Pelagibaculum spongiae: one gene and its partner. The protein of the gene in region 1 interacts with the protein of each later gene in a pairwise test. Links are inferred from orthologs where the notes say so. Each region holds a gene or a part of one and is shown in the gene's direction. Other genes may lie near its edges. The genes, in order: gyrA and gyrB.

Region 1 (8,545 bases):
TATTACTGGCTGCGCCATCGGTACCAATCGCAATATTGATGCCGGCTTTTTGCAATCGGCCAATGGGTGCAAAACCACTAGCCAGCTTTAGATTAGACTCCGGGCAATGAACCATGCTGGCACCTGCTGCGGCGAGCTGTTCAATTTCTTGTTCGGTGGCTTGGGTGAAATGCACTGCCTGTAAATATTTATTAATAATGCCGGTGCGAGTTAGCCGCTCTTGCGGTCGAACACCAAACTGTTTGATGCTGTCTTCAATTTCTTGCTTACTTTCATGTAAATGCAGCTGAATTGGCATTTGATATTTCGCTGATAGTTCGGCAACTTTTTCAAAAGAAACATCAGAGACGGTATAAGGTGCATGGGGTGCCCAAGTAGCCGTTACTAATGGCATATCTTTTATGTAATCAATATGCGCCAGACCTTTTTCGAAGTATTCATCTGGGCCGGAAGCATAAGCGGTTGGGAATTCTAAAACAGGTAAACCGCTGCTGGCGCGAATGCCTGCTTGTTGGCAGATGTCTGCTTCTTGCTGATTAAAAAAGTACATGTTGTTAAAACAAGTGGTACCGCAGCGAAGCATTTCAGCAATCGCCAGTCGGGTGCCGTCTTCCACAAAAGAGGGCGATACAAATTTAGATTCTGCTGGCCAAATGTGCTCTTGTAACCAGCTCATTAATGGTAGGTCGTCTGCCAAACCTCGAAAAAGGCTCATCGCTGCGTGGGCGTGGCAATTTACCAAACCAGGAATGAGCGCATGATCTGTTAGATGGTATTGCTGATCAGATTGATATTGTGCTTTGGCTTCAGCGCTTGGCAAAATATCGATAATTTTATCTTGTTGAATAATCAGGGAATGGTTTTCTAATACTTGGCTGGTTGGACTAACCGGTATAACCCAGCGGGCGTGAATGATCGAGTCGGCAGCTTTCATGAGTCCCTATACTGATTTTTTAATATTCAGCGCAGTATATACCCAAAATAATTGCAGGTGCAGTTAGGCCGTTTGTGAGGGATGCTAGATGGGCTTGTGCTGGTGAGAAGTCAAGGTAGTAATCGGCGTACTGATAGTCGTTAATGTATTGATTGATTTTAATACCAAAGCGTTAGTGTCATATGGTATCGAATTAGGAGTTCCAGAATTGAAACAATTTCTAAGGCAGCAATTGCAAAATTATGACCAAGTTCGGGCGATTAAATGGTCATTTGAAGATGGCCTTTATCTGCTTGATCAACGCTACCTGCCGCATAAAGAAGATTGGGTTTGCTGTAATAGCGCTAAAATGGCGGCCGATGCCATTACTGATATGGTAGTACGTGGTGCGCCAGCGATTGGTGTTACTGCTGGCTGGGGATGTGTGCTTTCGCTACAGGAATATGTCAATCATTCGCAATGGAAGGATTTGATTGCAAAGGATTTTGACTATATTGAAGCATCGCGACCCACTGCAATTAATTTACATTGGGCGATTGGTAAAATGCGTTTGCTGTTAAATGCAGCAGATTCAGCGCAGCAGTTATTGCAGCAAGTGAGTCAGCAGGCCCAGGCAATTGCCGATGAAGATATCGATGCCAATTACGCTATGGCAGAGCTCGGGCTTGAATATGTGCGAGCGCATGGCGGCGGTAATATTTTAACCCACTGCAATACCGGCTCGCTGGCTACTGGTGGGTTGGGCACCGCGTTAGGGGTGATTCGAGCTTGTTTTGCCGATGGTCAAACCGAGCAGGTTTTTGCCGATGAAACTCGGCCATGGCTGCAAGGCGCACGATTGACTGCTTGGGAATTGGCTAAGGATCAGATTCCAGTCAAGCTGATCGCGGAAGGCGCAGCGGGATACCTAATGCAACTGGGTAAGGTTAAGTGGATTATGGTGGGCGCTGACCGAATTACTGCCGATGGTGATGTTGCCAACAAAGTGGGTACTTATAACTTGGCGGTGTTGGCAAAACATCATGGAATCAAAATGATGGTGGTGGCGCCTTCAAGCACATTTGATTTGTCGATTGAATCGGGTGATCAGATACCGGTGGAGTTTCGTGATCAGAGCGAATTGTTGCAATTTTCTGGTCAGCAGGTCGCCCCCCAAGCAAGTGAAAAGCTCGGCGGATGGAACCCAGTATTCGATGTCACGCCAGCAAATCTGATCGATTGTATCGTCACAGAGCGAGGGGTGATTGAAAACCCTAACAAACAGGCCGTGAGAAGCGTTCTGGGCATCGCATGAGCTATTTGATCGTGCTATGATCGATCCTCTTTTTTCCGAAGGGATTCGGCACTGACTTTCAGTTAGTCGATTTTCCCTTTTGGTTTTGCATCACTGTATAAGGAAACGCCTTCATGGGTGAAATGGCACGCGAGATACTGCCAGTAAATATTGAAGACGAGATGAAGCAGTCTTACCTCGATTACGCAATGAGTGTAATTGTGGGACGGGCGCTTCCCGATGTACGGGATGGTCTCAAACCAGTTCACCGGCGCGTTTTATTTGCGATGAGTGAATTGGGCAATGATTGGAACAAGCCTTATAAGAAGTCTGCCCGCGTCGTTGGTGACGTAATCGGTAAATATCACCCGCATGGTGATTCTGCTGTTTATGACACGATTGTTCGTATGGCACAGCCTTTCTCAATGCGTTACTGCCTGGTCGACGGCCAGGGTAACTTTGGTTCCATCGACGGCGATAGTGCTGCCGCGATGCGTTATACCGAAGTGCGTATGGCCAAGATCGCCCACCAAATGTTGGCGGATCTGGACAAAGAAACGGTCGACTTCGTTCCAAACTATGACGATACCGAGCAAATCCCAGACGTTTTACCTACCCGTGTTCCATGCCTGTTGGTTAATGGTTCGGATGGTATTGCGGTCGGTATGGCAACCAAAATTCCCCCGCACAATTTGGGTGAAGTGGTTGATGCTTGTATCGCTCTGGTTGACCAACCTGATCTGTCTATCGATGATCTGATGGAATATGTGCCAGGCCCGGACTTTCCGACAGGTGCTGTGATTAACGGTAAGGATGGAATTATCCAGGCATACCGCACAGGTCGTGGTCGAATTCATGTCCGTGCCGTAACCAATGTTGAGGAAGAGAAGTCCGGTAAACAATCCATCATTATTACCGAGCTTCCTTATCAGGTGAACAAGGCTCGTTTGATCGAAAAGATCGCCGAGCTGGTGAAAGACAAGAAAATTGAAGGCATCACTGCACTGCGTGATGAGTCTGATAAAGACGGCATGCGGGTGGTTATCGAGCTGCGTCGTGCGGAAGTGCCAGAAGTTATTTTGAATAACCTCTTTGCACAAACTCAGATGCAAATCGTTTATGGCATTAATATTGTTGCCTTGCTAGATGGTCAGCCACAAACGCTGAACCTGAGTCAGATCCTTAACGCTTTCTTGCGCCACCGCCGTGAAGTGGTTACCCGTCGTACTATTTTTGAACTGCGTAAAGCACGTGAACGGGCGCATTTATTAGAAGGTTTGGCGGTTGCAATTGCCAGTATTGATCCGATCATTGCCATGATCAAGGCATCGCCAAATGCTCAAGAAGCGAAAGAAAAGCTGCTTGAGCAGGTTTGGCAGCCAGGTGCCGTCGGTGAAATGCTGGAGCGTGCCGGTGATGATGCTTGTAAACCAGAAGACCTAGATGAGAAATTCGGCTTGCATGCCGACGGTTATCATCTGTCTCCTGCTCAGGCACAAGCAATTTTGGAAATGCGCTTGCACCGTTTGACGGGTTTAGAGCATGACAAGATTCTCAATGAATACACTGAGCTGTTATCGCTGATCGAAGGCCTGCTGGAAATCCTGCGTTCTCCGGAGCGTTTGATGGCAGTGATTCGTGAAGAATTCGTTAAGTTGCGTGAAGAGTTTGGTGATGAGCGTCGTACTAAGATTATCGATGCAGTCGCCACGCTGTCTATCGAAGATCTGATTGCTGAAGAAGAGCTGGTAGTGACCTTGTCTCGTGGCGGTTACGCTAAAGCTCAGTCATTAGATGAATATCGTGCTCAGCATCGTGGTGGTCGTGGTAAGTCAGCAACCAAAATGAAAGATGAAGACGTAATTGATCGTCTGCTGATTGCCAATACTCACGATACGATTTTGTGCTTTACCAATGCCGGTAAAGTTTACTGGAAGCGTACTTTTGAGTTGCCAAGAGCCGGTCCTGGTTCACGTGGCAAGCCAATTGTTAACCTGTTGCCTTTAGAAGAAGGCGAGAGCGTTAATGCGATTCTGCCAGTTAAAGAATATAGCGATGATCAGTTCATTTTCTTTGCGACCGAAAACGGTACCGTCAAGAAGACGCCTCTGACAGCATTCTCTCGTCCGCGTGCCAATGGTATTCGTGCAATTGGACTGGAAGAAGGCAACAAACTGATCGGGGTTGACCTGACTGATGGCAATCAGGAAGTGATTTTGTTCTCTGATACCGGTAAAGCGATGCGCTTTAAAGAAGAAAACGTCCGTTCAATGGGTCGTACTTCTAAGGGTGTTCGCGGTATTCGATTGAAAGAAGGTCAGAAGGTTATTTCTCTGGTTGTAGCGCGTGACGATGCGGATGTATTGACGGCAACCGAAAACGGTTTCGGCAAGCGTACCGCAATGAGCGGCTACCCAACTAAGGGTCGTGGCGGTCAGGGTGTTATTGCGATTCAAACCAGTGATCGTAATGGTCAGTTGGTCGGTGCAATAGCCGTTGCAGAATCTGATGAAATGATGCTGATCACCGATGGCGGTACTTTGGTACGCACCCGGGTTGATGAAGTATCACAGGTCGGTCGAAATACTCAGGGTGTTACCTTGATTAAACTCTCCAAGGGTGAACAGCTGGTTGGTTTGGCGAGAATCGCTGAGCTGGACGTTGGAGATGAAGATGATGTTATTGATGGTGAGCCTAGCGTTGATCCAGATGGTCAACCAAATGGCGATCCGGAGACTGGCGACACTGAAAGCGGTCCTGTAATAGAAGGATCAGGCGTTAGTGAAGCGCAAGACGCGCAACAGCCAGACGATCAGTAATTCAGGTAGTGATACAGGGAGCCGCAAGGCTCCCTTTTTGTCGGAGGGGTGGATGTGAATCAGCAGGTATTTAACTTCTGTGCAGGGCCAGCAACTCTGCCACAAGAAGTCTTAAAAGCAGTGCAGCAAGAATTGCGCGATTGGCAAAACTTGGGTGTTTCGGTGATGGAAGTAAGTCATCGCAGCAAACCCTATGAAGCGATGGCCGCAGAAGCTGAGCAAGATCTTCGCGATCTGATGCATATCCCGGATAATTACAAAGTGCTGTTTCTTCAAGGCGGAGCAACCGCACAATTTGCCATGACAGCGATGAACCTGTTGGGTAAATCGGGTCAGGCTGATTATATTCAAACCGGTATTTGGGCGACCAAAGCAATTAAAGAAGGCAGCCGTTATGGTGAAGTCTCTATCGCAGGTGATTGCACCGAAAACGGTTTTAGCCGAGTGCCGCAGCAATCGGAATTAACCTTAAATCCAAATGCTGATTATCTGCACTACACCACCAATGAAACGATTGGCGGCTTGGAATTTAATTACATTCCAGATGCTGGTGATGTGCCGTTGGTAGTCGATATGTCTTCTAATATTTTGTCTCGGCCAATCGATGTTAGCCGTTTCGGTGTTATTTACGCCGGTGCGCAAAAAAATATTGGCCCTGCCGGTTTAACCATTGTGATTATTCGTGATGATCTGATGGAGCAGTTTTTACCGTTTACGCCAACGGTATGGCAATACAAAAACCATGCAGACAATGATTCCATGCTCAATACTCCGCCAACTTTTGGCTGGTATCTGGCGGGCCAAGTATTCAAGTGGCTCAAGCGTCAAGGTGGCATAGAGGCCATTGCAGAAATCAACCAGCGTAAGGCGCAAAAGCTTTATGCAGCGATTGATCAATCTGAATTCTATTCCAACCCGATTGACCTGATGAATCGTTCTTGGATGAATGTGCCTTTTGTATTGGCTGATGAATCGTTGAATGCGGCATTCCTTGAACAGGCAGAAGCGCGCGGTCTATTGAACTTGAAAGGTCATCGAAGTGTTGGCGGTATGCGCGCCAGTATTTATAACGCGATGCCTGAAGCCGGTGTAGATACCTTGATTGCATTTATGGCTGAATTTGAACAGAAAAACTGGCAAAGCCAAACAATACAGACTGCCTGATTTTTGGCGTAGATGTCTGGCATAGCGGCTGTAGATGCCGGACATAGAGGTTGAACCAAATTATGTCACAAGATAAAAAACAGATGCTTGAGCAGCTACCGGATAATTTGCCGGGGCTGCGTGATGAAATCGATCAGTTGGATAGCAAAATCCAACAATTGATTAATCAGCGGGCGCTATGTGCCGAAAAAGTGGGCGAAGTGAAGATGAAAGCGGGTGAAGATCCGCTGTTTTATCGCCCGGAAAGAGAAGCGCAAGTGCTGCGTCGGGTTATGGAGCGTAACGACGGCCCGGTGGGGAATGAACAAATGGCGCGTTTATTCCGCGAGGTGATGTCGGTTTGTCTGGCATTGGAAGAGCCAATGAAAATTGCCTTCCTCGGCCCAGAAGGTACCTTTACCCAGCAAGCATCGTTAAAGCATTTTGGAAATTCTATTATTTCCAAGCCGTTGCCAGCGATAGATGAAGTGTTCCGTGAAGTAGAGGCGGGCGGCGCTAATTACGGCGTGGTGCCGGTTGAAAATTCTACTGAAGGCGTGGTTAACCACACACTAGATACCTTCGTAAAATCACCGCTGAAAATTTGTGGTGAAGTCGAACTGCGGATTCACCACCATTTTATGGTGCCGGAATCACTGAAAAACCAAATCGGTACTATCAAGCGAATTTACTCGCATCAGCAATCGCTAGCGCAATGCCGCGAATGGTTGGATCGACGTTTTCCGGGTGTTGAGCGGCATGCGGTTGGCTCTAACGCAGAAGCAGCAAAAATTGCCTCAGAGCGAGACGATGCTGCAGCTATTGGCGGTGAAATGGCGGCCACTCAATATGGTTTGGCAATTCATGCCAGCAATATTGAAGATGAGCCAGACAACACCACTCGTTTCTTGATTATTGGTCGAGAAACCGTTCTGTCATCGGGTAAAGATAAAACTTCATTGCTGATTTCGGCAGAAAACCGCCCAGGTGCCTTGTTTGGCATGCTGGAGGCCTTTGCTAGAAAAGGCTTGGATTTGAGTCGAATCGAGTCTCGTCCATCGCGTCAGGGCAATTGGAACTATGTGTTCTTCCTTGATGTGTTGGCGCATAACGATGACCCTGCAATGCAAGCAGTGCTTGAAGAGTTCGCAACAAAACCTATGTTAGTCAAGGTGTTGGGTTCTTATCCGATTGCAGTGCTTTAAAGCAAAATAAGATAGGTTGCGCTGCACTTATCCAACCTACAGAAAATCAAAACATTTAAAGGTGAATTTGGCGAGACGCCTTTGAATGTGGCCCCAAGGGTGTATTCCTGCTGGGCAGGAAATTAGGAATAAAATAATGAGCTGTGATTTTGAAGCACTGGCACAAGTTGGAGTTCAAGGCTTAAAGCCTTATGTACCAGGCAAAGACGAAGATGAATTAAAACGCGAGTTAGGTTTGACCAGCGTTGTCAAATTGGCCAGCAATGAAAATCCTCTTGGTATTTCAACCAAAGCCAAAGCGGCTGCAGAAGCTGTTTTGGCCGATTTAACCCGCTATCCAGATGATGCTGGCTTTTCACTTAAACAAGCGTTAATAGCACGTAATCCTGGCATTACTTCTGAGCAAATTACCCTAGGCAGTGGTTCAAACGATAACCTTGAATTACTGGCGCGAGTATTTGCTGGGCCGGGCGATCAAGTGGTGTTTTCCGAGCACGCATTTGCGGTATACCCGATTGCAACTAAAGCCGTGGGTGCCGATGCGGTGATCGTTCCCGCTAAAGAATATGGCCACGATTTAGCAGCAATGGCAGCGGCAATTACCGATAAAACAAAATTGGTTTTTTTGGCTAATCCAAATAACCCTACTGGAAGCTGGTTTGACCGCACTGCCTTTGAAGCCTTTATGGTGCAAGTGCCTGAGTCGGTAATTGTGGTGCTGGACGAAGCCTATGGTGAGTTTGTCAATTTACCGCAATATCCGCGTGGCACCGATTATATGGGGCAATATGCCAATTTGGTGGTGACGCGTACCTTTTCCAAAGCATGGGGTTTGGCCGGTTTGCGGGTTGGTTATAGTTTTGCATCGCCGCAAGTCGCCGGGTTGCTAAATCGGGTGCGTCGTCCGTTCAATGTGAATCAGATTGCAATGCGAGCCGCTGAAGCCGTATTAACTGATCAAGATTATTTGGATCGAGTGATTCAGATGAACCAAGCGGGCTACCAGCAACTGGTGAATGCCTGTGATCAGCAAGGGTGGGCTTATTTGCCATCAATCGGTAATTTTCTCTGTATCAAAGTGGCTGAAAATGCTGCGGACTCGGACCAGATATTTAATGCGTTGCTGCGCAAAGGCATTATTGTTCGGCCAGTTGCAGGTTATGGCATGCCA
Region 2 (12,061 bases), on another replicon or contig:
GGGTGGGGTTTTAAAAAAGAACTAATAATAAGTAAACACGTAGTGTTTTTATTAACTCTTATTATTAATCCCTGTGAACAAATCGAATAACCCTGAAAATATTTTATTTATCATGGGTTAACAGCAGTTTTTTGTGTGCGTGACTGATAGGACTAAGTCTGTATTGTCGCGGGACAGATTCTGGATAAGTAGAGGGTCAATTTTTGTTACCGGAATTGCCCCATAGTTATCAGCATATTTATCCACACTCCCAATATCACTGTTAAATGGCTCATCGTGCTTGGGGATAATAGTCCTTGAATAAATCCTTGGCAGATCTGGCCAGTTTTAGCTGATGATTGTTATAAAAGTGAATGGAAACCGATCTTTCTAATAGATAGTGCTACTTTTATCTAGCAAACTCAATTTGATCAATTTTCTAAGCAGCTTTTAAGATATCCCAAGAGAGAATTTTCATACACAATAATAAAAAAGTTATCCCTGTCCATTATCGAAGAACCCATATAGAACAGGTTTTACAGGATTATTTATAGATTTTTTATCTGTAGATAGTTTTTTGAAATCTGTGAACTTCTATAAAGTTGTTCTGGGCTTGTACAGAGATAACTACAGGTTTTCCACAGAGTTGTTCTGCCAAGGATCAAAGTTTCAACTGCCTAATACTGCCTTGATCAATGGTTTTTAAGGCTATTTTTAGCAGTTATCTACCCCAAACGACTATAACTAGACGATTTCTAAGTTTTGTGGATAACTAGGTTTGTCTGGGGTAGAATAGATGCTTCGGCTTTTTGTGGAGAGTTGGCTAAATTGGTGCTCATAGAGAGGATTCTGTGACTGACAGCCTTTGGTCCCAATGTCTTGCTCGTTTGCAAGATGAATTACCTCAACAACAATTCAATACGTGGTTGCGTCCGCTTCAGGCAAAGGAAGAAGCCGGCTCGCTGGTGCTATTTGCACCGAACCGCTTTGTTGTTGACTGGGTAAAGCGCAACTACCAGAGTAGAATAGTTGATCTGCTAGATGAATTTGTTCCGGACAATCCGCCGGAAGTTTGTTTACAGATTGGCTCGCGAAACCAGGCGACTGCTAGCGCACCTGCCAGGCCGCGAACTGCTGCAACGGTGAGAACTGCCCCAGCTACGCCTGCAAAGCCAGCGCGTCGCCCAGCAGCAGAATCACCTGCACCACGGCAAGCCCCTGCGCGTAAACAACCCATGCGACAACCCCAGCCTCAAACTACTGCTGAACCTGCAATTGCTGCCGGTGTTTCAGGTGGTAGTAAGTCTCGCCGGGTGACCCGTACTAATCAACGACGTCCTGAACGGGTAGTTCAAGCTTCCTTATTAGAAGCAGAAGCTGCACCGGGTTCTGGTGTTGGTGGTGCGGCGATGGAAGCGGTTAATTACACACAAGGCGCAACACCTCAACAGGTGTTGGCTCGCAGTGGTCTGTTTGTAGATACTGGTAGTAGTATTAATCGACAATTTTCCTTCGATAACTTTGTTGAAGGTAAATCTAACCAGTTAGCACGTGCTGCTGCTTTTCAGGTTTCTGAAAATCCAGGTACGGCTTACAATCCGTTATTTTTATATGGTGGTGTTGGTCTGGGTAAAACCCACTTGATGCATGCCATCGGTAATCAAGTTTTACAGCAAAATCCCGACGCTCGAGTTTTATATTTAAATTCAGAAAGATTTGTCGGTGATATGGTACGTGCGCTGCAAAATAATGCGATTGCAGAATTTAAACGTTTTTATCGCGCACTCGATGTTTTAATGATCGATGATATTCAGTTTTTTGCCGGTAAAGAACGTTCGCAAGAAGAATTTTTCCACACTTTTAATCACCTTCTGGAAGGGCAGCAACAGGTTATTTTAACTTGCGACCGTTATCCAAAAGAAATTAATGGTTTGGAAGATCGATTAAAATCTCGTTTTGGCTGGGGATTAACGGTTCAATTAGAGCCGCCTGAGCTAGAAACGCGAGTCGCTATTTTAATGAGTAAAGCTGAGCAGGCAAGGGTTCAATTGCCTTATGAAGTCGCATTTTTTATTGCTAAAAAAATCCGATCTAATGTTCGTGAATTAGAAGGGGCATTAAAACGGGTAATTGCCAGTGCGCAATTTACCGGAAAGCCTATCACGATGGATTTTGTAAAAGATGCATTAAAAGACTTGCTAGCGTTGCAAGATAAATTAGTGTCGATCGACAATATTCAAAAGACAGTTGCTGAGTACTATAAAATGTCGGTGACCGAATTGCTGTCAAAGCGTCGTACCCGATCGATTGCTCGTCCACGTCAGGTTGCCATGGCCTTGGCTAAGGAGTTAACCAATCATAGCTTGCCTGAGTTAGGTAGAGCTTTTGGTGGACGAGATCACACTACAGTGCTGCACGCCTGTCGAAAAGTTAAGGAATTAAGAGAAACTACGCGAGATATTGGCGAAGATTACTCCAATTTATTGCGTACACTCTCCAGTTAATAAGGGTTGAGACGGATACCATGAAATTCACACTGGCTCGTGAAAAGCTAATCAAGCCACTACAAATGGTGGCGGGCGTGGTAGAAAAACGGCAGACAATGCCGGTTCTGGCAAATATTTTAGTAGTGGTCGATCAGCAACAATTGTTGATGACTGGTACGGATATGGAAGTTGAGATCTCAGCCAGAATTGATTTGGAACAGGGCGCTGCTGAAAGCGGAGAAACCACCATTCCTGCGCGTAAGTTAATGGATATTTGCCGTGCACTGCCTGACAGTGCCGAGATTACCATTAGCCAGGAAGATGAAAGAGTGGTTGTTTCTTCTGGAAAAAGTCGCTTTACCTTATCTTGTTTGGCAGCGGATGATTTCCCAGCAGTGGAACCAGAACAAGGTGCAATGGAATTACAAGTAGGGCAGGGTGATTTGCGTTACGTGTTAGATCGCACGGCATTTGCCATGGCGCAACAGGATGTTCGCTACTACCTAAATGGCATGCTGCTAGAGATTTCAGCAAACCAAATTCGTACCGTTTCTACTGACGGTCACCGATTGGCAATGTGTACATTGCAAACGGCGCATGGCGTAGAAACTGCTCGACAAGTGATTTTCCCAAGAAAAGGTGTGCTGGAATTTATCCGTCTGTTGCAAGACAGCGATGAAGTTGTCAGCCTTCGTATTGGTAATAATCACCTGCAAGCAGCGACTGCTGGATTTACTTTCTCATCAAAATTGGTTGATGGTCGTTTCCCTGATTACCAGCGGGTATTGCCGCGCGGTGGTGAGCGGATTATGACTGCCGATGTAGAAAGTTTGCGCCATGCATTACAACGGGCATCGATTCTTTCTAACGAAAAATATCGTGGCATTCGTTTAATGCTAGAAAAAGACACTCTATGTATTCAGGCCAATAACCCTGAGCAAGAAGAAGCTCTGGATGAAATGGAAGTATCTTACGATGGTGAGGCAATGGAGATTTGCTTCAATGTGAGCTATTTGCTGGATGCTTTAAATACCATTAAAACCGGTACTGCCCGTTTCACAATGATTGACCCAAACTCTTCAACCTTGGTTGAAGAAGTTGGCGAGACCCAAAGCTGCTATGTAGTTATGCCGATGCGCATCTAATGCAGCTTAGCCGCTTACAAATTGAAGGGGTTCGAAATCTCGAGCCCCTGACGATTTCCCCCTCTTCAACGGTTAATCTTTTAACCGGGCCAAATGGCAGTGGCAAAACAAGTATTTTGGAAGCGATTGCCTTGCTGGCGAGTGGACGTTCATTTCGATCTGCTCGGTTAGCTGGCGTGATTCAACATCAGCAAAATAGCATGACCGTATTTGGCCGATGTATTTCTGATGCTGGAGACGATCATTCGTTAGGGGTTCGTCGAGATAAAAATGGCGATACTCTGGTCAGAATTAACGGCCAAAGCTATTCCAGCTTTTCTCCGTTGGCACAATTATTAGCGATTCAACTGATTCATCAGGACAGCTTTTCACTGTTAGACGGTGGGCCAGTTTTTCGCAGAAAGTTCGTCGATTGGGGGGTGTTCCACGTGGAACATCAGTTTGTCATCAATTGGCAGCAGATGCAGAAAGCATTAAAACAGAGAAATGCATTATTAAAGGCCGGAACCGCTGCAGAGCAGCTGGATATCTGGGATAATGAGCTAGTGCGTCACGCACAGGCCGTTCACTTGGCTCGAGAGCAATGGCTGGAAACCTACCAGACATTTTTTCATCAGGCAGTGGATGGCTATCTTTCCGAGCGACAATGGCGACTAGAGTATTACCCTGGCTGGAATAACAAACAGCATCCTGATTTTTCAGATGCTTTGTTAGAGAGTCGGCCGCGGGATATTCGATACCGGCAATCTCATGTCGGGCCACATCGTGCAGATATTCGATTGCTGGTAGATAACAAACCGGCTAAGGATGTGTTGTCTCGGGGACAGATGAAAATGATCATCTGTTTAATGAAAATTGCTCAAGCAAAATTGCTGGAGCAAACAACCGAACGCCAGTGTATTTTTTTACTGGATGATTTAGGGGCAGAGTTAGATGCTGCCAACCGCGAACTGGTAATGCGTGAAATCGGCTCTTTAAAGAGTCAGATTTTTTTAACCGGTGTGGATGATTTTGGACTGGCTGAACTGCTAAAAGAGCAGGGTGGCCAGATGTTCCACGTGGAACATGGGCGGGTTCGCCCCGTTTAAGTTTCTGGAGAAAATCTATATGAGTGAAACAGACAACAGCTACGACTCTTCCAGTATCAAAGTACTGAAGGGCCTTGATGCTGTGCGCAAACGTCCCGGCATGTATATCGGTGACACGGATGACGGCACCGGTTTGCACCACATGGTGTTTGAGGTAGTCGATAATTCAATCGATGAGGCGCTGGCTGGCTTCTGTAGCAATATCCAGGTAACTATTCATGCGGATGAATCGGTATCGGTCAGCGACGATGGTCGTGGTATTCCTACCGACATTCACGAAGAAGGCCAATCTGCAGCAGAAGTTATTATGACGGTACTGCACGCAGGCGGTAAGTTCGACGATAACAGCTACAAGATTTCTGGTGGTTTGCACGGTGTCGGTGTTTCTGTAGTAAACGCCTTATCTGAAAAGCTGAAGTTGACCATTTGGAAGCACGGTAAAGTGCACACCCAAGATTACGCGGGTGGTGAGCCGCAGGCACCGTTAGAAATAACAGGCGAAACCGAGCAAACAGGTACTCAAATCTGGTTTAAACCATCGAAAGAGACCTTTACCAATATTTTGTTCGACTTTAATGTTCTGTCACGTCGCTTGCGAGAATTAGCTTTTTTGAATTCAGGGGTACGCATCAATATTATTGATGAGCGTACTGATGAATCAGTAGAGCATTATTATGAAGGTGGCATTCGAGTATTTGTTGAGCACCTGAATAAAAACAAAACTCCGGTGACCGAAAAAATATTCTATTTCTCTGCTGAGAAAGACGATATCGGTGTTGAAGTAGCAATGCAGTGGAACGATGGTTTCCAGGAAAATGTATTCTGCTTTACCAACAACATTCCCCAGCGCGACGGTGGTACTCACCTGGCGGGTTTCAGAGGTGCATTAACCCGTACTCTGAAAGATTACATGGACAAGCAAGGTCTGAACAAAAAAGGCAATATCAACACTTCTGGCGATGATAGCCGTGAAGGTTTGACTGCCGTGTTGTCGGTTAAAGTGCCAGATCCAAAGTTCTCATCCCAGACCAAAGATAAGCTGGTGTCTTCTGAAGTGAAGTCAGCGGTTGAGCAAGCAATGGCTCAGTACTTATCTGAGTTCATGCTGGAAAACCCGCAAGAAGCCAAAATCATTGTCGGTAAGATGATTGATGCAGCACGTGCGCGTGAAGCGGCACGTAAAGCCCGTGATATGACTCGCCGTAAAGGCGCGTTAGATATCGCAGGTTTGCCAGGTAAATTGGCTGATTGCCAGGAAAAGGATCCGTCCCTTTCTGAATTGTACCTGGTGGAGGGTGATTCTGCGGGTGGTTCTGCCAAGCAAGGCCGTTCGCGAAAGACTCAAGCCATATTGCCGTTGAAGGGTAAAATCCTTAACGTTGAAAAAGCCCGTTTCGATAAAATGCTGTCTTCGGTAGAAGTTGGCACTCTGATTACTGCACTTGGTTGTGGTATCGGTCGTGACGAGTACAACCCGGATAAACTGCGTTATCACAAAATCATTATCATGACCGATGCTGACGTGGACGGTTCGCACATCCGTACTTTGCTGCTGACCTTCTTCTATCGTCAGATGCCTGAGCTAGTAGAGCGTGGCCATATTTATATTGCCCAGCCTCCGTTGTACAAGGTTAAAAAAGGCAAGCAAGAACAGTATTTGAAAGACGAACCTGCTCTAGAAGATTACTTACTCGACCGTGCTCTGGAGAAATCTTCTCTGGTGCTCAGTGAGAATGAAGAAATTTTCGGCACAGAGCTGCGTGCTCTGGTGGATATTCATCGTAAGGTGCAGGCAACAATCACCCGTATCGCGCGTATTTATCCAGAAGTTTTGATGAATCAAATGCTCGAACTGGCACCTATTTCTGTTGACGATTTATCGTCAGAAGAAACGGTAAAAGCATATGTTGAAAACCTAATTGCACCGTTAAATGAAGCGGGCGTTGGTGGTCAATATAGCTACCAGTTGAAGCAGGACGAAGAAACGGGTCGCTGGTATCCGCTATTTACTATTCGCCGCCATGGCGTTGATCATCATGCTGAGTTTAAGCCAGACTTTATTGGTTCTGGTGAATACCGTCAGTTCGCTGAATACTTCACTGAAATTCACGGAAAGTTGACTGCTGACAGCCATATTCGTCGCGGTGAGAAGATTCGTGAAATTAAGCGTTTTTCAGAAGCACTGAATTGGTTAATGAACGAAGCCAAGCGTGGTCAGTACATTCAGCGTTATAAGGGTCTGGGCGAGATGAACCCAGAGCAGCTGTGGGAAACTACCATGGATCCTGAAGCACGTCGCATGCTACAGGTGACCATCGAAGACGCAGTATCTGCCGATGAAATCTTCTCAACCCTGATGGGTGATGTGGTAGAACCACGTCGTGAATTTATCGAAAAGAATGCGCTGAGAGTGGCGAATCTGGACGTGTAGATTTTGCGGTTAAATGCGTAAATAAAAAAGCAGCCTACGGGCTGCTTTTTTTTGGTTTTAGAGCTAGCAAGGTGTATGCGAATATGCAGTGATATTTCAAACGTTGTGCCACTGGGAGCGCACGACTGAATGGATTCTGGAGTAGGGTGACGCAGGATGCCAAAACCGAAGCCAGCTTGCCTGCATTCAAATGAGCAACATTTGAAATATAAAAGCGCGTCTTTGACGCTTTGCTTGAATCGTTATTGGTGATTTTATTCACCAATTCAATTAGCCTCTTCCCATTAACTGATAAATCCGCAAATTGGCACCATGTCTGATATCCCCGTTTTAATAAACTCGCCTGAAGCGTCCCCTCATAGCACACTCATTCTCGCCCACGGTGCGGGTGCGGGAATGGAGCATGCCTTTATAGAAGATGCAGCTAAGCGCATTGCAGCCAATGGTATGAAAGTGATCCGTTTTGAATTCCCTTATATGCAACGCCGCCGGGATGAAGGTAAAAAATTTCCACCTAATCGTATGCCGGTATTATTGGAAGCATTTGAAGCGGTGATCAAGCAAGTACCGATTGAAGGAAAATTGCTGATTGGCGGAAAATCCATGGGTGGTCGAGTGGCCAGCTTAATTGCCGCAGAGCATGCAAAAACTTTAGGAATTGAAGGATTAATTGTTCTGGGTTATCCCTTCTTTGCAGCCCGTAAAGAACGTATTGCCCAAAATAATCGCGGTGCTCATCTGGCCAATATTGAACTGCCGACACTTATTGTGCAGGGCGATCGCGATACTTTTGGTGGCGAAGTAGAAGTGAAACAACTTCCGCTATCGCCAACCGTCAAAACAGTGTTTGTTGCCGATGGTGATCACAGCTTCAAGCCGCGAGTAAAATCGGGGTTTACCCTGGATCAAAATATGGCAACCATGGCCGAAGCTATTACTAAATTCCAGCAAGAGTGCGTGTTATAAGCTAGGCGTGAAATATGCTGTTATATCCACAAATACGATCAGCAGTTGTGGCTATAAGCCTGCTTTGGCATTTTTTGGTGAGTTAAATTAGCGCTTCAAATAGTTCCGGGCACATATCGCAAGGTACGATAATTTAAACTGTAGTCTCTTTTGCTCTGCATTTAAGCGATGCTAGTAACCTTATAAACTGATTTATTTCAATTGAATTTGTTGCATCCAGCAGAGTCACTTGTTCACTGAGCTTTTTGCTTTTAAGTAAGTATTGGTCATTAGTTAAAAGGAAGCATTGATCTACAGGTGTTGTATTGAAAAATTCAAGATACTCGGTGATGGTTTTATCTGTACCATCAGCCAAGTGGAGAAAGTACTTAATAGCCACTATATCTTCTGCTGAAAACTTTGATGAGTCCTCAGGAATTTTTAAAAATTCCATAGTGCGACGATAATCTTTTAATCCTTTGGGATAGGCTTTACCAAGTACGTTTACCAGTAGCGGAAAAAAAAAGAGCAATGCATGACTGGCAAGTTTTTTAGGGTAGTAGCTTAATAAAACTATCTTGCTATCAGTCTTCAGTCGGTGTTCAGCAAGACTTCTAAATATTTCAGAAAAGCTTCGGTAACTAGGGTAAGGGCCATGGAACCAGTTTTCGGCGAGTCCTTTTTTGGATAGATCGCTATAAGCTTCTTTTGCTGTAGAGTATTTATAAGGTTTGATTTCATCTCGGGAGAGGGCACCCTGATTTCGCAAGTCGATAGCGCTGGTTTGAATCAGCAAGTTGTCTATGTGTATGTAGAGTTCCATGCTTACTTGAGAATTCCATAGCTTTTTTCAAAGTATAGAGTGCAACATAGATAAACTTCTCATTAACTATTGGCTTTTCCCTGCACAGCACCCATCTTCAGCTATAACCAATTAGTCTGTTATCACAGACCTCGCGGGAACTCTTGTCCAGGCTGTTTGTTTAACAAAGGCTTGGCTATTCTGCTTAAGGTCGGCAGTGGATAAATCAAAACAGGTATCAATCCAATGACACAAGAAACTGAATTTGATCTTTTTGTAATAGGTGCTGGCTCCGGCGGTGTGCGTGCGGCACGTATGGCGGCATCTCGTGGTTTGAAGGTTGCGGTGTGTGAAGATCGTTATCTGGGCGGTACTTGTGTCAATGTCGGTTGTGTGCCGAAAAAGCTGTATGTTTATGCTTCTGAGTTTCATGAAGCCTTTGCTGCCAGTAAAGGTTATGGCTGGAATATGGATAAACCAGATTTTGACTGGCCAACGCTGCGTGACAACAAGAAAAAAGAGATTAGCCGCTTAAACGGTATTTATGGAAACCTGCTGGGTAACAGCGGTGTCAGCCTGATTGATGGCCGTGGTTCGATTGTTTCTCCAACCGAAGTAAAGGTTGGCGACACAGTTTATAAAGCCAAAAATATTCTAATTGCCACCGGCGGCTGGCCGTTCGTACCGGATATTCCGGGTAAGGAATTGGCGCTGACCTCTAATGAAATCTTCGACATTGAGACTTTCCCCAAGCGAATCCTGATTGTTGGTGGCGGTTATATTGCGGTTGAATTTGCCGGTATCTTTAACGGCCTTGGCGCTCAAACCACTCAACTGTATCGTGGGCCAATGTTTTTACGTGGCTTTGATGAAGATGTGCGTGGTTTTGTTGCAGAAGAAATGCGCAAGAAAAACATTGATCTCAAATTTAATACCAATGTTGCCAGTATCGAGAAACAAGCCGATGGCAGCTTAAAAGTTACACTGGAAGATGGTTCTAGCTTAGAAACCGATTTAGTGCTCTATGCGACAGGCCGTAAGCCACATTTGACCGGATTAGGCCTAGAAAACACCAAGGTAGAATTAAACCGCGGTGCAATTCATGTTGATGACCACTTCCGTACCGCTGAGCCAAATGTTTATGCACTGGGCGATGTGATAGACCGGGTTCAGTTAACGCCGGTTGCGCTTTCTGAAGCAATGGCATTGGTCGATTACTTAATCGATGGTAAATCGATTGCAATGGATTACAACAATATTGCTACTGCAGTATTTAGCCAGCCAAATATTGGCACTATCGGTATGAGTGAGCAACAAGCACAAGAGCATTGTGGAAAACTGCGTGTTTATAAGTCAGATTTCCGAGCGATGAAACATACTGTTAGTGGGTTAAATGAACGCTCGCTGATGAAAATCATCGTTGATGACGCGACTGATAAGGTGCTGGGCATGCATATGGTCGGTGAACATGCCGGTGAGATCATGCAGGGCTTTGCCGTCGCGATGAAAATGGGCGTTACCAAAGCTCAACTAGACAGCACAATTGGCATTCACCCAACGGCTGCTGAAGAATTCGTTACTATGCGAACGCCTAGTAATTAATTAACAGTTTGAATTAAAAAAAGCGGCTATTTAAGAGCCGCTTTTTTTTTACAAGGACGTAATGTATTTTGCATGGATGCTGTCGATATTTTTAAATTAATCATTAATTGAGTTTTTTGGTTTTTGAGATCTAGCTAAAGCCAAGCCCATTAAAATGATTATAAATCCCCATGCTAGGCTGCCACTTCCGGTATTTGTTTGATCGGTCATATGCACTGATGTCGAATCGATATGACTATCAATGTTGGTTATATCGTTTAAATTTGTCAGAGAAGCCGTATAGTGAATTGGTTTAAGGTTGCTACTGGCAGGAGTAATCGCAATTGCAACTGCCTTACGAGTACCGCTTTGCAAGATAATATCAGAGCAGGCAATCATAATTGTTTGGGAAGGCGTGTTAACCGGTGGATTACAGTTAATGTCATCACTGCTGGCAGATACTTCGCCCTGTAATTCGAACTCCATTATTATAGCAACCGTTTGAAGTTGATCACTATTACCATCGCTGTTGGTTTGGTCATATCCGACAGAAGTGACAATAGTAAAAGGCTCCTCAATAGCCGAGCTAGTGCTGTTAGTAACTTGCAAATCTTGGGCATTGACTGATGAAATAGCTAAAGCAGCCAATCCTAAAGCTAGGTAAAGCACCTTTTTCATAACCAGGTTCCTGTTGGTTATTAAACGTCACAGATTCAACAAAGATAGCTAGATATTGAAAATATAAAGGTGATATAGCTAGCGCTTCAGAAAACAGAATGAGCAAGTGTAAAACAAAAGAAAAGGCTCTTTTGGCCAAAGAAGCTCTAATTAATTTAAAAAACTTTCTATTTAAATAAGAATTAACTAAACAATTTTCTATGAATAACAGTCCGTTTAGCAAAATTTAAAAGTAACAATGTGAATAAAAGAGACCAGCTCCAACTAGCGCCACCAGAATTAGAGCGTTGTTGAAAAATCGTGTCATCGACATCGATAATAGGATTTCCCTGAGCTTGTCCAGTAACTGAAAGTGTTAAAACATTGTTATTGTTTTCTTGATTAATCAAACCATCGGCAAGAATTTTTAATTTAGTATTGCCAAGTATGTTGATAATCAAACTCATCGAAAGAGATTTAGATTCACCGGGTGCTAAACTTGAAGCATCCCAGATACCACTATTAATATCGTAAATACCATCACCCGAGAAGATATGTTGATTTTGTCTATTTCTATAAATGGGTAAGTAACCGCTAGACGCTGTACCGACTTGCCCCATATTCACTCTAACCCGATTAGCTTGAACTGCCCCAGTATTAGTAACCGTCACTGTAAAATCTTCCAACAGAGTAAAAAATGATTGATCGATCATTTGCGGAGAAGTCGTGATAGTGATTGTTGGGGAAGCTAAAGCAGGGTAACTGATACCAGAACGATCAAAAGTCAGGCTGGCTTGATCATCTTCTGCTGACAGATTGTTATTAGGGGTAGAGTCCGGGTCGGGCTGGCTAGATGAACTGACCTGAGCAATCACAGTTTGTGACCCGTTAAAAGTATCCCTCATGTTAAAAGGAACGACTCGGGTTGCGGTTTCATCACTAGCAAT

What was found.
Region 2: the proteins of gyrA (region 1) and gyrB interact in binary tests that used the Escherichia coli proteins (3 or more experiments, as listed by UniProt). The link is inferred for Pelagibaculum spongiae from one-to-one orthologs.

Annotation. Positions count from the first base shown.
Region 1 is NZ_QDDL01000001.1:194,592-203,136, reverse strand. What follows is about bases 2,024-5,226. They hold gyrA (DNA gyrase subunit A), read left to right. Parts: upstream 2,024-2,341; coding sequence 2,342-5,026; downstream 5,027-5,226. Other genes in these bases: serC (3-phosphoserine/phosphohydroxythreonine transaminase), read left to right, coding at 5,081-5,226; mtnA (S-methyl-5-thioribose-1-phosphate isomerase), read left to right, coding at 2,024-2,228. Also shown: DC094_RS00910 (TRZ/ATZ family hydrolase), read right to left, coding at 1-934; more of mtnA, read left to right, coding at 1,143-2,023; more of serC, read left to right, coding at 5,227-6,190; pheA (prephenate dehydratase), read left to right, coding at 6,253-7,374; hisC (histidinol-phosphate transaminase), read left to right, coding at 7,511-8,545. UniProt on the Escherichia coli protein: A type II topoisomerase that negatively supercoils closed circular double-stranded (ds) DNA in an ATP-dependent manner to maintain chromosomes in an underwound state.
Region 2 is NZ_QDDL01000005.1:115,729-127,789, reverse strand. Bases 4,329-7,423 are described here. They hold gyrB (DNA topoisomerase (ATP-hydrolyzing) subunit B), read left to right. Parts: upstream 4,329-4,717; coding sequence 4,718-7,129; downstream 7,130-7,423. Other genes in these bases: recF (DNA replication/repair protein RecF), read left to right, coding at 4,329-4,698. Outside these bases: chromosomal replication initiator protein DnaA, read left to right, coding at 831-2,483; dnaN (DNA polymerase III subunit beta), read left to right, coding at 2,504-3,610; more of recF, read left to right, coding at 3,610-4,328; DC094_RS13040 (alpha/beta family hydrolase), read left to right, coding at 7,442-8,095; DC094_RS13035 (hypothetical protein), read right to left, coding at 8,229-8,897; gorA (glutathione-disulfide reductase), read left to right, coding at 9,123-10,478; DC094_RS13025 (hypothetical protein), read right to left, coding at 10,575-11,135; DC094_RS13020 (DUF11 domain-containing protein), read right to left, coding at 11,318-12,061. UniProt on the Escherichia coli protein: DNA gyrase negatively supercoils closed circular double-stranded DNA in an ATP-dependent manner to maintain chromosomes in an underwound state.